Regions from separate parts of the Knoellia sp. p5-6-4 genome, predicted to be linked through region 1. Evidence: riboswitches for the same ligand, from Rfam matches in the RefSeq annotation. Region 1 holds a riboswitch; the other holds the start of a gene.
What was found. Region 1 has a riboswitch for cyclic di-AMP ahead of P2F65_RS17310 (C40 family peptidase). Riboswitches for the same ligand answer to the same signal wherever they lie in the genome.
Positions count from the first base shown of each region.

Region 2: another riboswitch for cyclic di-AMP. It lies ahead of P2F65_RS10835 (transglycosylase family protein); the one in region 1 lies ahead of P2F65_RS17310 (C40 family peptidase).

Region 1 covers NZ_JARGZF010000003.1:7,521-15,242, forward strand. Annotated here, with positions in the region: gene P2F65_RS17275 (FAD/NAD(P)-binding oxidoreductase) at 1-706, shown strand, start outside; gene P2F65_RS17280 (TusE/DsrC/DsvC family sulfur relay protein) at 712-1,026, shown strand; gene P2F65_RS17285 (DsrE/DsrF/DrsH-like family protein) at 1,096-1,611, shown strand; gene P2F65_RS17290 (glutaredoxin domain-containing protein) at 1,699-2,166, opposite strand; gene P2F65_RS17295 (hypothetical protein) at 2,225-2,539, opposite strand; gene P2F65_RS17300 (hypothetical protein) at 2,743-3,294, shown strand; gene P2F65_RS17305 (putative immunity protein) at 3,303-3,737, shown strand; cyclic di-AMP (ydaO/yuaA leader) riboswitch at 4,017-4,181, shown strand; gene P2F65_RS17310 (C40 family peptidase) at 4,189-4,671, shown strand; gene P2F65_RS17315 (hypothetical protein) at 4,768-4,980, shown strand; gene P2F65_RS17320 (adenylate/guanylate cyclase domain-containing protein) at 4,997-5,821, opposite strand; gene P2F65_RS17325 (hypothetical protein) at 6,195-6,647, opposite strand; gene P2F65_RS17330 (hypothetical protein) at 7,128-7,451, opposite strand.
Region 2 covers NZ_JARGZF010000001.1:2,219,568-2,227,289, reverse strand. Annotated here, with positions in the region: gene P2F65_RS10845 (GAF and ANTAR domain-containing protein) at 1-457, shown strand, start outside; tRNA gene P2F65_RS10840 (tRNA-Thr) at 552-624, opposite strand; gene P2F65_RS10835 (transglycosylase family protein) at 772-1,497, opposite strand; cyclic di-AMP (ydaO/yuaA leader) riboswitch at 1,507-1,686, opposite strand; gene P2F65_RS10830 (threonine/serine exporter family protein) at 1,889-3,397, opposite strand; gene P2F65_RS10825 (serine/threonine-protein kinase) at 3,408-5,108, opposite strand; gene P2F65_RS10820 (CBS domain-containing protein) at 5,152-5,580, opposite strand; gene P2F65_RS10815 (trehalose-6-phosphate synthase) at 5,775-7,298, shown strand; gene otsB (trehalose-phosphatase) at 7,298-7,722, shown strand, end outside.

The sequences.
Region 1 (7,722 bases):
CGAGCTCGTCTACGTCACGCCGCTCTCAGGCGCCTTCACCCAGCCGATCGCCTCCGCCCAGCTCGGCTCGATGCTCGAGGAGCGCAAGATCCTCGTCGAGCCCGACTTCATGGTCGAGAGCATCGACAACGAGAAGAAGGCCCTCGTCTCCTACGACGAGCGCGAGGTGCCCTTCGACCTGCTCGTGACCGTCCCGCTCAACATGGGCGCCGAGTTCGTCGCGCGCTCGGGTCTCGGCGACGAGCTCAACTACGTGCCGGTCGACAAGCACACGCTGCTGTCGAAGAAGCACGACAACATCTTCGCCATCGGTGACGCCTCCGACATCCCGGCCTCGAAGGCCGGCTCGGTGGCCCACTTCGCCGTCGACGTCTTCGTCGAGAACTTCCTGGCGCACATCGCCGGCAAGCCGATGACCGGGTCGTTCGACGGCCACGCCAACTGCTTCGTCGAGTCCGGCAACGGCAAGGGCCTGCTCATCGACTTCAACTACGACACCCAGCCGCTGCCCGGCAAGTTCCCCGTCCCCGTCGTCGGGCCGATGAGCCTGCTGAAGGAGACCCGCGCCAACCACCTCGGCAAGCTCGCGTTCCGCTGGATCTACTGGAACGTCCTGCTTCCCGGGCGTCCGATGCCCCTTCCGGTCCACATGTCGATGGCCGGCAAGGTCACCCCCGCAGACACCACCACCGGAAACAAGGAGTGAACACGATGCCCGTCACGACCATCGACGGCCGCCAGGTGCAGGTCAACGAAGAGGGCTTCATGACCGAGCCCAGCGAGTGGGACGAGGCCCTCGGCAAGACCCTGGCCACGCAGATCGGCATCGAGATGACCGACCAGCACTGGAAGGCGATCCGCTTCCTGCGCCAGGACTTCGCCGCCCAGGGCGAGACCCCGACGCTGCGCCGCGTCACCGTTGCCGGCGGCATCCCGACCAAGCAGCTGTTCCAGCTGTTCCCGCAGAAGCCGGCCAAGAAGATGGCCTACATCGCGGGCCTGCCCAAGCCCCACGGCTGTGTGTGACCCGTCGTCCTGACGCCCTCCGTGCCGAGCACCCGCACCGCACAACCGCATTCACATGAGAGGTTCTCGATGAGCACCACTGAAACGGCCCCGGCCATCATTCCCGACTTCGGCAGCGAAGCCACCACCGGCCGCAAGCTCGCCATCATCTGTTCCAAGGGCAGCCTCGACATGGCCTACCCGGGCCTGATCCTGGCCAATGCCGCCCTGGGCGAGGGCGTGGAGACGCACCTGTTCTTCACGTTCTGGGGCTTCGACATGATCAACAAGAAGACGATGGGCGACCTGAAGTTCACGCCGCTGGGCAACCCGGCGACACACATGCCTCAGGGCCTGGGAGGGCTCCCGGGCATCACGCACATGGCGACCTCCAAGCTGAAGAAGTCGATTGCCGAGCTCGACGTGCCCGAGGTGCCGGAGTTCCTCGAGCAGATCGTCGCCTCCGGGGGCCACCTGTGGGCCTGCCGGATGTCGGCCGACATGAACCACCTCACCGAGGAGGACCTCTACGAGGAGGTCGAGGGCATCATCAGCGCCAGCGACTTCATCGAGATGACCGAGGGCGCGCAGCTGCTGTTCATCTAGGGAGACTGTGCGCGCCGGCAACGACCGGTGCGGGGTGGGTATGCCGTGCGGTCCACGACGGGGTGACCGCGCGGCGCGCCTGTGTGATCACCGCGACCGCAGGCGCTCGCGCACCCAGGACGGGCGGGGGTTCACCGCCGCCGGTCCGTCGACGAAGACCGTGGGCACCGTCTCGTTGCCGCCACTCGCCGCGCGCACCCGAGCCGACGCCGCAGGGTCCGTGCTGACGTCGACCCACACTGCGCGGCTGCCCAGACGACCGAGCGCCAGGCGCAGTCGCAGGCAGTAGCTGCAGCCGGGGCGCCAGTAGATGACTGGTGCGCCGGTCTCCTCGCCCAAGCGTCGCGCCTCGTGGTCGCCCGGCGACGCGGGGAAGAACCTCGGCGAGAGCACCCACGCGGCGACGAGCATGGCCGCCGACACGGCCAGGTCGGACACCGAAGGTGGCGCGGTCAGGACCGGCAGGAGCACGGCGACGGCCGCCACCCAGCCAGGGAGCCACCAGCGCCGCACGGTCGACGACCTCGTGTCGGGCGGTGGGGGAGGGGCGGGCATGCGGCAACGGTAGCCGCCGGCGGTGCGGCGCTGGCACCGCGGCCCGGCCCGCTGGGTGTCAGACGCCCCAGGCGTGCCCGCGCAGGTGCAGCTGTGCGCTGATAGCTCGCAGCTGTGCCGTGTGCAGCTCGATGGACACGCCTCGGCCGTCGTGGTGCCGACGCTCGTCGCGGGCGAACACGCCGTAGACGTAGGGGTACGACGGTGGGCCGACGGGCCTGAGGCGCAAGAGCACCGCGTCGTCGGCGAAGCTGCTGCGGAGTCCGATCGACCGCGCGGTCGGGTGCGCGCCTCGCGCCAGGGCCGCGTTCGCCTCACGGATCTGGCGCATCTCGGTTGTGTGGGTCGTCACGGCCATGCCGTGCTCGGTCATCGGTTCCCTCCTCGGGGTGGCGCCGGAGGGGCGGCCCTCGCCCTTCCACGCCCAGCCTGTGCGAGGGGCCGGCGGCCGGTCAGAGGCGTTGGTCCCCCCGTCCACGTGCCGGCCGGTGCTTCGTCACGGCAACCACAGGGGACCAACGGCTCTGGCGGGCAAGGGAATCGGAAGCCCACCGTGAGGGGACGGAGGTGTTGTCGATGTCAGCGCTGAGGTGGGCCGGGTTCGCGGTGATGGCCGCCTTCGGCGGCTTCACGTCGCTGATGCTTGTGGGCTACACGGTGACCGATGTGGGTGGCTGGGAGGCGATCGGCCTCATCGCCGCAGTGGGGGTGCCCCTGGGGCTGCTGTGTCTGCTGGCGTGGCTGCGCCCCTCGGTCGCCGTGCCCGTCCTCGCCGTGGTCAGCCTGGTGCCCATCGCCTTCGGCGTCCTGCAGCTGCTCGACTACGGGCGCTGGTCCGACTGGGAGGACCAGAACGGGCCGGTAGGGCTGGTGCTCGTGCTGATCGTGGGAGTGGCGCTCGCGGTGCTGGGCCTCTCGCGTCCGGCCGAGGCCGGGGCGCTGCTGCTCGCCATCGTCGTCGTGCCGCTGGTGCTGAGCATGGTCGGCGCGGGTGACCAGTGGGCCCGACCGCTGTCCATCGCGCTCGTCCTCGTTCCTGCGGTGGTCTCCGGGGTCCTGTTCCTGCTGGCCGCACGCACAGGCTCCGCTGAGCAGTCCTCCTCTGGCGCAAGCCGGTTCGCGCACTAGGGGTCGTCATGGGAGAGGTCGCCACACGGTTGGACGGGCAGGGGCGCAGTTCCCTGGCGCGCTGGGCAGCCGACTGCGCCGAGCACGTGCTGCCCGCCTTCGAGCGGGCGTGCCCCGGGGACGACCGCCCGCGCACGGCGGTGCAGGCCGCACGCGCCTGGGCAGCGGGAGAGATCAGGGCGGGAGAGGCTGCCGCAGCTGCCCTGGCGGCACAGGCCGCGGCCCGGCGGGCGGAAGACCCCGCTGCCCGCGCCGCGGCCCGGGCGGCCGGGCATGCGGCGGCGACGGCGCGCGTCGCGCGTCACGCGTCGCACGCCGCGACATACGCAGCGACCGCGGCCAGCCTGGCGGGAGTGGGGGACCCGGCTGCGGCGGCGGCGGAGCGACGGTGGCAGCAAGCGCGCGTGCCCCGGGACCTGGTGCGGGTGGCCTTCCCCGCCTGACGTGGCGGCGACGGCGCACCTACGACGCCTGTACGAGGCCCCTACGCCAAATGGCTGAAATTGCTCCGAGATTGCGGATGAATAGGGCCAATCGGGCGGATTGCCTCTGGCAGTAACTAGTTCGTTCGAACTAGTCTCTGGCGCCAAGCCTCGACGCCACCCCGGCCCACCAGGCAGCCGGCGGGACGCCGAGGACTCGCCCCCAGAGGGCTTCACAGTCCCCACCATCAGGTGGGGCGGTCCGCGCGGACGCCGAACCCCACCACTCGCGCGGGCGACAAGCCAGCAGCACCCTGACCGTGGTGGGGGCGGAGAACCCAGGAAGTGCGGGGCCCGGCCGTCGAGGTCATGAGGTCCCTTGGGGTGAAGCCGCTTTGCGGCCGGGCCATCTTTCGGCGCCCGAACCCGACAGGTCACTCTTCGCAGGCGGATCCGAAAGATTGGCCGCCCCATGCTCACATCCACCCTGCGCATCCCCCTGCCCGCCCGCGCGGCATCCCTCCTCATGGCCCTGTTCCTCGCAGCCGGCCTGCTCGTCGCCCCCTCGTCCACCGAACGGGCGGAGGCCGCCGTCCCCGCCTCGGTCAGCTACCAGGCAGTGCGCGTCGCCGCTTCCCTCAACGGAGTTCGCTACACCTGGGGTGGAGCGAGTCCCAGCACCGGCTTCGACTGCTCCGGACTGACGATGTACGTCTACGGCAAGGTCGGCAGGCGCCTGCCTCGCACGGCCCAGCAGCAGTACGACGCCACGATCAAGATCCCGCGCACGAGTGCCCGTCCCGGCGACCTCGTGTTCTTCGGCGGGTCCCGCAGCATCTACCACGTCGGGATCTACGCCGGCAGCGGCTACATCTGGCACTCGCCGCGACCCGGCAAGGTCGTCTCGAAGGTCAGGCTCTGGACGTCAGCCGTCACGTTCGCCAGGGTCCGCTGACGTCGTCGGGTCCGCTGACCGGGTCGCCGGGCCGAACACGCCTCAACACGCCTACTGTGGGTGTGGAGGCAGCAGGCAGCGGCGATCGGAGCAGTGGTGGCGAAGGCGGACCGTGAAGGTCTCTCGATCGGGTACCGGATCATCTACCGGATCAAGCACCTCGGCTACCAGATCTACGGTCCGGCGCAGCTCGACGAGCACAACGACCCGGTGCGGCGCCTCGAGCAGGAGCGGGCCGACAAGGTCGCGGCAGCCCGCCGTGCCCGGCTCGACCGGGAGCGACGGACGCAGGAGAGGCGCGGCTCCTGACGGCGGGCCACCGCCGTCAGGAGCGCGCCGCCATCCCGGCCTGGGCCGCCCGGAGCACGACGACCTCGAGCGGGGCGGAGCGTCCGCGGAGCTCCACCCTGCGGCGCTCGAGGCCCTCGATGTTGGTGCCGGACGCCTCGGCGGCGGCCACACTGACGATGACCTCTCCGGCACAGGCCAGTGACGCCAGCCGGGCGGTGGTGTTGACGGGGTCGCCGAGCGCCGTGAAGTCGTGGACCGTCCCCTCCGGGCCGGTGGACCCCACGAACGCGTCGCCGGTGTGAACGGCGGTGCCGGCGGGGATCGGCCCCATGGGTGAGGCGTTGGGGCGGCTGGTCCGGTCGGCCAGCTCCGTCGCGGCGGCGATCGCGGCACCCGCGTGGTTCGGCCCGCTGATCCCGCCGAAGAACAGGCCGATGACCTCGTCACCGACGATCTTGTCGACGAGGCCGTCGTTGTGCACGATCGCGTCGGTGGCCAGGCGGTAGAAGCGGTCGAGGAAGTCCTTGAACTCGCTGGGGCGCATCCGCTCGCCGAGCCCGGTGGAGCCGCGGATGTCCGAGAAGAGCAGCGTCACCGGGATCTCGACCCCCGTCAGGCCCTGGTCTCGCAGCACCTTCTGGCACTTCACGCACATCGAGGGGTTGCCGGGGGAGCGGCCGAAGCCGGCGGCCTTGAACATGACGCCGCCGACGCCCCCGAACGGTGCGAGGCACAGCTTGCAGCGCGGGTTGGCGGGGATCCGCATGAACCGGCGGCGCTCCCGGGCGAACTCGGGACTCTCGCCGCGCATGAACGCGCGGACCTCGTCAGGTGTCCACTGGTGGCCCTTGTCGGCCATGCCATCGAATGTACGCCGGCAGGGCCCGACCGGGCAGGCCATTGCCGGGTTCCACCGGGCCGGGTTCCATCCGGCCGGCCGCCCTTCCCAGGTCGGGGGTGTCGGCGGCCCCACGGGACGAGGTGGACCCCCGCCCGCCACGGTGCGCCGCCAGGGAGAGCCGGTACGCGGCCGGCTCATCTCGGTGGGCCCTTCTGCGACAGCTCTCACCTCACCCGGCCTCCCGAAGGCGCGACGTGCTCGGTCAGGTAACGGTGCAGGGGCACCTCGGTGACGTCCTCGACGATCCGAACCAGTGGCTGCGGAGCATTTGCGTCGGACGCACGCACCCACTCCGGCACCCCGGCGGTGTGCGTCGGCGCGTCCTACCAAGTCAGCCTGGTGCGACATCTCCGCCACGCTCCGCTGGTCGAGGCCGCGCTCGGCCGGGTGAGTCTTCTGGCGGGTCACTGTCTCGCCCGTCGATCAGGATCTGGGTGGCGCGGTCGTGTATGCCGTTCTGCTGGGTCTCGTTCTCCGCCGAGCCGTCGCAGTACCCCTTCAGATAATCGGTGCGCAGGCCGTTGCACTTCTCGTTCTGGTCAGACACGGCGACGGCGAAGATCTGCTTCTTGTACGTCCGGTAGTGCTCGCACTCATCTCCGGTGTCGATGCACTGTCGCACCCGCTGAGCCGCGTGTGAGTCGGCCCCGCTTGCGTACGTGACGACCGGGGGTGGGGGGCCAGGCGAAAGCAGAACCCCCGTCTCCGACACGACCACGATGGTTCCTAAGCCGAGGGCCGTGATCGTCGCGAGGCCTGCCAGCCACTTCGTCTCGCTCTTCATGGCCGTCCGCGGGCCATCAGGTCGGAACAGCGCATTGCTGTTCGCTCAGCTGGCCGACCAGCCTGTCGCAAGGGAGCACGAGGACCAGTCCGATTCCCGCCGCGTCGATGTCCTCGCTGCCCCATGGCCTCCCCTCCCGACTCCACGCGGCCCTGCCGTGCCGCGCAGGTCTGCGCCCTTTGACAGGACCAGCGTTGCGCCGTGCCTTCGGATGGGGAAACGGCCAAATGGCGGATTCCGCGCTGAAAGGAACAGGTGGACCGTGACCCGACCACGCCGTCGTGAAGATGTGGAGGAGGCGTCGTCCGTGGACCGCGCACGCGGTCCGAGAGGTGACCTGGATCTGCCCGGCAGCCTGGGTGCCTCTCAGTGGGTTTGGCTGATCTTCCGGGCGGCGGTCCTCACGCCGTGTCGAGCCCCCTTCGGGCCACCTCTCAGGAACCTGCGCGGGCTTGGCTTGTGCTGCTGTCGCCGAGATGGTCAGGCGTCTGGATTGGTGACGTACAGGCCGCGTCCAACCCTGTCGATCCGACCCCTCTGCCAGAGGTCGTATGTCGTGACCTGGACTTCCATCTTGGGGTCTTCCCTGCCGAGCTTCTGAAGCTCGGCCCAGATCTGGACGGGGCGCATGGGACTGCCACTTTGGCGCAGTACCCACTCGATCGCCTTGGTGCGTTCGAGGGACTTGACGCGATTGGCATCGCCCTGAGGGGCACCCTGGGTTTCCCAGATGAGTCTGTCGAGGCGGTCGAGGAGGGAAGCGACCTGTGCGCGGATGGCCAGTAGCTCGGTGCCAGAGTCCATGAATATATGATCTAACGTAAGTGCTGAAGAATCCAGTGGCCCGGAGTCGCATCACCCACGGCGCGGGTCTAGGCCGGGATGTCACTCGGCTGAGGATCTGCTCTGTGAGCTCGACGGGGTGGTCGCCGGAGTATGCGGCCGCCACGGCGGGGTTGGTCCGCTTGCGACCGCGGTCGAGGACATCGGCGCTGGATTCGGCGTGCTGGTGAACTGCGTCGTGCCGAACTGGTGCTGGAAGGCGAGCAGCTGCGGCTGCTCCTGTGAACGGCAC
Region 2 (7,722 bases), on a different contig from region 1:
CGACAGCATCGTCGGGGACTCCGTCCAACGCGACGAGGACATCGCCTCGTCATCGACGTGGCCCGTCCTCGCCGAGCTCACGCTGAGCAGGACGCCGATCCGCGGCATGCTCGGGTTCAGGCTCCAGCAGGGAGCCGGCGGACGCTCAGCCCTGAACATCTTCTCCGACACCCCGGGAGCCCTGACCGAGGAGTCGGTCGGTGTCGGCGCCATGCTGGCGGCCTTCACCTCGGTGGCGCTCGCGGCCGCCGAGCACCTGTCCAGTGTCGAGAGCCTGCGCCGGGGACTGGACAGCAACCGTGAGATCGGGAAGGCGGTCGGGCTGCTGATGGCCGCCCACTCGGTCGATGACGAGGAGGCCTTCGCCATCCTGCGCAGCGCCTCGAGCCGGACCAACACCAAGCTCGCTGCCCTCGCCGAGCGGATCAACACCGCCCACCGGCAGCAGCTCGGCTGAGTTTCATCGCCCGTCCCGTGCTGCACCAGCATCCGGGGGAGCCCGGTGGGCCGGTCCCAGCGGGCGCGGGGAGGCACCTCGTCGCTGGCCAGAGAGCCGACGAGGGGACTCGAACCCCTAACCACCTGTTTACAAGACAGGTGCGCTGCCAATTGCGCCACGCCGGCGAGCCCGCACCGATGCCGCGGGATCGCCGAAATCGTACCCGGCACACCCGCCGGTGCCCGCAACCCACAGGGTCGGCGCACGGCATACGAACGGGGTCCTGCCCACGATGAGGTGGGCAGGACCCCGTTCGGCCAGCGCGCGAGGCGTCAGCGAGCGTTCAGGTAGCGCTGCAGGGCGCGGACGGTGTCGCGGTCGAGGTAGCGGGCGCCGGTGCGGGGTGCGCCGATCGTGGTCTGCAGGGCGCGCACCGTCTTGGGGCCGATGATGCCGTCGGGAGCCGAGCCGACCCGGCGCTGCAGGCGCTGGATGTCGGTGCGCGAGAGGCTGCCGTTGACCGAGCCGCCGACCCAGCGCTCGATGGCGGCGTTGGTGAGGGGGCCGCGGATGCCGTCGACGGCCAGCTTCCCCGTCGAGCTGGTGGAGCGGGCCGGGACCGCGGTGCGTGCGCTCGACCGCGAGGCAGCCACGGTCGAGCCCGCGTTGACGGCACCGCCGTTGGTGCGGGTGAGGCCCGCGACGACGCTGCAGTGCGGCCAGGCGCCGGGGCCCTGCACCTGGAGGACCTTCTGGGCGACCATGATCTGCTGGGCCTTGCTCGCGCGGTCGGCGGTGTAGGCGTAGCGCTGGCCGCCGAACGCCTTCCACGTGCTGTACGAGAACTGAAGGCCGCCGTAGTAGCCGTTGCCGGTGTTGATGTTCCACCGGCCGCCGCTCTCGCAGCTGGCGAGGCGGTCCCAGACGGTGCCGGCCTGGGCGCCGGAGGCGGTGGCGAGGCCGGCGCCGACGGTGGCGACTCCGGCAACAGCGACGCCGGCCATGCGCCGGCGGACGGGGCTCTGCTTCCGAGCGGAGTGCTTCGGGGCATAGAACATGCGCGGGGATCCTCTCCTGACGTGCGCCGAAGAGGTGAGCTGTCGGGTTCGGGCTGTCAGGCGCCCGGCCGGCGGACCGGCTTCACCCCAAGGCCCGCCGGAGCGGGCCGAGTTGGTTCCCCCACCCTCGTCCTGCCCGGGGATCTCCCGGCGAAACACCCGCCGGACGAGGTTAGGCGCTGCGGGTGTGCGTGCTTGGGTGTGCTGTGTGAAGTTGTGAGACCCGGGAGAAAGGCGCTGAACCCGGCGGCAATCGGTGCCAAGCGAAGACGGTACCGGGGGTTGTCGAATCGCGACAAGCAGTTCGCCGTAATCCGTTCGTGATCTTTTGGCGGCCCGCCTCGGCAGGTTTTGACCGGGTATGCCGCGGGCGCGGTGTCGCGCCGCGACGTCACCGCCGTCGGGCCCGGCGCTTCTGGACCATCCGGTGGTCGAACGGCGCGCCGAGGAGCTCACCGAGCGTGGTCCCGGTGGCGATGGCCAGCAGGACCGCGAACGCCCCCAACAGCGTCGTGATGCCGCCCTGGAGGGAGAGGCTGCCGGCGTCTGCCGACGCGTGCGTCACCATCTCGTAGAGACCCCGGAATATGGCCAGACCCGGCAGGAGGCCGTAGGACGCGGGCACGACGAGCACCATGGCCGGTGCCCCCATCCGCAGCGCCACCAGCCGCCCGACGAACCCGAGGGCGATGCTGGCCAGGCCTGCTGCCGTCAGCGCTCCGAGGCCGGGCACGAGGCTCACGACCAGCGACAGTCCCACCCCTGCCCCGCAGAGCAGGCCTGTCGGCAGGACCAGCTCGCGCCGCGAGCGCAGCGAGACGGCGCCCGCCAGGCCGACGACGATGGCACCGAGCACACCGAGCACCACCGGCGCGTCGGTCGCCCTCAGCTCGAGGATGCTGGGCGAGGCCAGCGACAGGTCGAGGGCAGCCGTCAGCTTCAGCGTCATCGACAGCGCGGCGGCGACGCCCAGGATGATGCCCGCCGTGGTGAGGAGCACGCCGAACATGCGGCCGGCTCCTGTCACCGAGTAGCCCGAGATGACGTCCTCGAATGCCGAGGCGACCGTCCGCCCGGGCAGGAGCACCACGATGCCGCCCGCCACGATGTAGGCGAAGTCCGCAGAGCTCACCGGCAGCGCGCCGGCCGCCCCCACGGAGAACGCGCCCCACGCGATGGCCGTGGCGATGAACCCGCCGATCGCGCACTGGTAGAACTCGGGCAGGCCCCGCGCCCCCAGCCTGCGGGCTGTGCTGTCGACGAAGACGGCCGAGACGCCTGCGACGAGCGAGGCGGACAGCGAGGCGCCGAGCATGATCGCGACCGCGGCGGACAGCACCCCCATCGAGCCGTGCACCACCCAGCGCGGCCAGAACCGTGGCATCCGCCGGATCTCCCGCAACCGCGCCGCGGCCGCCTCACGGTCGTAGCTGCCGGCCACGAGGTTCTCGACGAACTCGTGCACGGCGACGAGCCGGGCGAAGTCGCGCGTCGCCGAGCGCACGACGCGCAGCATGGTGATCTGGCCGCCCGAGCTGGTCGTGCACTGCACGAGCAGCGACTGCAGGGTGATGTCGACCTCGAGGTTGTCGAGGCCGGCCGCGGCGGCGACGGCGGTGACGCTCGACTCGACCTGCGGCGCGCCCGCCCCACAGCGCAGCATCAGTTCCCCCACCCGCAGCGCCAGGTCGAGCGAGGCCCGGGCCTCCCGCTCCTCCGCGGCGGCGGCGAGCACGCGGGGGTTGCGGTAGGGCGTCAGGCGCAGGGAGTCGGCGATCGGCAGGGTCTCGGTGAGCTCCTCGCCCCGCCACAGGCCCCGCGGCACCCGCGGACGGCGCGGCAGGGCCCGCCGCTCCGGCAGGCTCGACTGGCTGGCAGGGCCCTCGGCAACATCCGTCATCGGCGGCTCGTCATCGGGGCGGGCCCACCCCTGCCCAGATCTCCGAGGGCGCCTGCCACGGCCACCAGAACGGAGCGCCGGCGCGCTGGTAGGACCACAGGGCGAGCCCGGCCGCCACGACCAGGCCGAGCAGCACCGCCACCTGCGCGCCCCGGGCGCCCGGGGCGAGGCCGCGCACGGCGCTGCGGGTGCCACGACGCAGGGCTGCTCCCCCTGGTCCCCACCACGCCACGAGGGCAGCGAGCAGGCCACCCACGGCGATGGGCACGGCGGCGTTGGGCTCCGGCGAGCCCCCGGTCACGGCAACGGTCGCGAGCGCGGTGCTGAAGACCGCAGAGACCCCGACCAGGAGCGGCAGCAGGAGGCCGCCGAGCGTCCCCAGGGCCCCCACGACCAGGTGCCAGGGGCTGGCCGCCACGGCCAGCGGCACGTCGCTGCGCCGCCGGCCCCGGTGGTGGCGCCGCATCACCAGAGACGTCACCGAGCGCTCCGCCGTGCGGGCGGTCCAGCACCAGAGCACGACCAGGACCGCACCGACGACGGGCCAGGTGGCCGTGACGGCGACGACGCCGAGCAGCAGCGCGAGCAGCGTGCCGCTGCGCTGCGGGCGCCCGATGCGCGGGTCGGGCTCGCTGGGGTCGGCGTCCCACGCCGCCTGCCAGTCGGAGACCTCGTCGGACTGCGCCTGCGGTGGGTCCCAGTGGGCGAGCACGCTGCGGTCGTCCACCGGCGCCTGCCACTCGTAGGGCTCGTGGTCGACGGGCAGGGACAGCGGGCCCAGTGCGGGCGGCTCCTCCCACGCCCGGGTCGCCCGCTGGTCGATGACCTGGGTATGCCGCGCAGGCGCCGCCGCGGGCAGCGCCCTCGTGGCCGGCTTGCCGGCGGCGTAGCGCTCCAGCCCCTCGACGACCTCGTCGGCGTCGGGGCGCCGGCGCGGGTCCGGGGACAGCGCGGCATACAGCAGCGGCGAAAGCCGCGGGTCGACGCCGGAGAGGTCGGCCTCCCCGCGGCTGACCCGGCTCAGCACGACGTCCATGGGGCCGCGCCCGAACGGTGGCGTGCCCGAGGCTGCGAAGGCGAGGGTGGCTGCCCAGCCCCACCAGTCCGTGGCCTCGGTGACCTGCGCACCCTCGACCACCTCGGGGCTGAGGTAGCCCGGCGTGCCCATGACCAGGCCGGTCATGGTGAGGCGCACGTCGTCGGCGATGTGGGCGATGCCGAAGTCGATGACGACGGGGTCGCCGTCGAGCAGCAGGACGTTGGCCGGCTTGAGGTCGCGGTGCACGACGCCCGCGGCGTGGATGGCGTCGAGCGCCGCAGCGAGCCCCCGGCCCAGGCGCAACAGGTCCTGGCCGGTGAGCGGCCCCTGCTCCTTGACCACCTCGTCGAGCGAGGGCCCGGGCACGTAGCGGGTCACGACGTAGGGCCGCTCGCCGTCGAGGTCGGCGTCGATGACCGCCGCCACCCGCGGGTCCTGCACGCGGCCCAGCACCTCCACCTCGCGCGCGAGCCTGGACCGCGCGTCGGAGTCGTGGGCGATGTGCGGACGCAGCAGCTTCAGCGCGACGGCGCGGCCGCTGCGGTCGAGCGCGAGGTGGACGACGCCCATGCCGCCCTCGCCCAGCTGCTGCACGAGGCGGTAGGGGCCCACGCGCCCGCTCCCGGGCAGGCCGACTGAGCCGTCGCCGCCGCCGATCGCCTCCGTCGTCATGGCGCCTACGTTAGGCCGACTCCCTGTCAGCCGTCAGAGCGGCTCACTGCTGGATGTAGCCGACCAGCTGGTCGCGCTCGGACTGGAGCTCGTCGATGCGGTTCTTGACGATGTCGCCGATGCTGACGATGGCGCGCAGCTTGCCATCGACCACCACGGGCACGTGCCGGATGCGCATCTCGGTCATGGTGAGGGCGAGGTCCTCGAGGTGGTCCTCGAAGTCGCAGGTCTTGACGTCGGTGGTCATGATGTCACTGACCGTCGCCTCCAGGATGCTGGCGCCGTCGGACGCCAGCCGCCAGACGACGTCCCGCTCGCTGACGATGCCGGCGACGTGCTCGCCGTCCTCGCTGACCACCAGCGCACCGATGCGATGCTCGCCGAGCAGCGCGAGCAGCTGCTGGACCGTGTCGTCGGGTCGCACCGTGACCACCGTGTCGCCCTTGCGGCGCACAACATCCGAGATCTTCATGGTCCGACGGTAGACCGCACCGGGGGACGGCGCTAGGGAAACTGTGGCAGGACGGGAGGCAGCACGCGGGGGACGGCTAGGACATCTGTCGTTGGTGCAGGTCAGGAAGGCTCGGCATAGGGTTGAGGAAACCTTCGCACGTGCCTGGGGACCTCAGCGCGTGCCCGCACCCGCAGCACCTTGGAGATGATCCTGTGTCCGGCAGCACCCGCACCTTCGACCTGGTCGTCGCCGCCAACCGCCTGCCCGTCGACCGCGTGGTCCTGCCTGACGGCGGCATCGAGTGGCGCCGCAGCCCGGGGGGTCTCGTGACCGCCATGGAGTCGGTCATGCGCGGCCGCGACGGCGCCTGGGTGGGCTGGGCCGGGGAGTCCGGCGACGCCCCCGAGCCGTTCGACGAGGACGGCATGTACCTGCGGCCGGTGCCCCTGTCCGAGGAGGAGGTGGCCGACTACTACGAGGGCTTCAGCAACGACACCCTGTGGCCGATCTACCACGACGTGATCGTGCCGGCCAGCTTCCACCGCTACTGGTGGCACGCCTACGAACGGGTCAACCGGCGCTTCGCCGAGGCGGTCTGCGAGGTCGCCGCCGAGAACGCCACCGTGTGGGTCCACGACTACCAGCTGCAGCTCGTCCCCTCGATGGTCCGCGAGATGCGGCCGGACGTGAAGATCGGCTGGTTCAACCACATCCCCTTCCCGCCGGTCGAGCTGTTCGCCCAGCTGCCGTGGCGTCGCCGGCTCGTCGAGGGGCTGCTGGGGGCGGACTTCCTCGGCTTCCAGCGCGTCGCTGACGCGCACAACTTCCTGCGCGCCTGCCGTCAGCTGCTGGGCCTGAACACCAGGGGCGACACCGTCACCGCGACCTTCGACGACGGTGCGACCCGTGTCGTGCGGGCCAGCGCCATCCCCATCTCGGTCGACTTCCGCGGCCTCGAGGAGCTGGCGCGCACCCCCGAGGTCGTCCAGCGGGCCAAGGAGATCCGCGAGTCGCTCGGCAACCCCGAGACGATCTTCCTCGGCGTCGACCGGCTCGACTACACCAAGGGCATCCGGCACCGGCTCAAGGCCTACGCCGAGCTGCTCGAGGACGGCGCCGTCGCGCCCCCCGACCAGGTCTTCGTGCAGGTGGCCACCCCCAGCCGCGAGCGGGTCGACGCCTACCGCGAGCTGCGCGAGGAGGTCGAGAAGGAGGTCGGCCGGGTCAACGGCGAGTTCGGCGACATCGGTTCCGCCGCGGTCCACTACCTGCACCACTCCTATCCCCGCGACGAGATGGCGGCGATGTTCCTCGCCGCCGACGTCCTTCTGGTCACGCCCCTGCGCGACGGGATGAACCTCGTGGCCAAGGAGTACGTGGCCTGCCGTCACGACGGGGGTGGCGCACTGGTGCTCTCGGAGTTCACCGGTGCGTGGCACGAGCTGCACCAGGCCTACGTCTGCAACCCGCACGACATCGCCGGGCTCAAGCAGACGATCATGACCGCCCTGACCGCCCCGGACTCGGAGCGCCGCCGCCGCATGAAGGCCATGCGTCGGCGCGTCGCCGACCACGACGTGCAGCGCTGGGCTGCCCGGTTCCTCGAGGCGCTCGAGTACGCCCCGGCCAGGCCGGCACGCACGACCCGCGAGCAGCGGGCCGACGACGCGCACGCCGCCGCCGACAGCGTGGCCGAGCAGCGGCACCACGCCGAGCACGCAGGGGTCTCCCGCTGATGTCGGTGCCCGCCGAGCTGAGCGCAGCCCTCCATGCCTTCGCCCGGCTTCCGGAGGTGCTGGTCGCCACCGACTTCGACGGCGTGCTCGCGCCCTTCGTGAAGAACCCGATGGACGCCCGCCCGCTCCCGGGCACCATCGACGACCTCGTCGCCCTCGCGGGCCTCCCCCGCACCCACACCGCCGTGGTGTCCGGGCGCGACCTCGACGCGCTGACCGAGCTGACCGGCCTGGAGGACGGCAGCCCGGTCACGCGCATCGGGAGCCACGGCGCCCAGAGCAGCCACGACGACGACCCGCACGACCTGACGACCGACCAGCGGAAGCTCCTCGAGCGTCTGACCGGCGACCTGCACGGCGTGGTCGAGGAGCACCCCGGGGTGCGGCTCGAGCACAAGCCTGCGGCCACCGTCCTGCACACCCG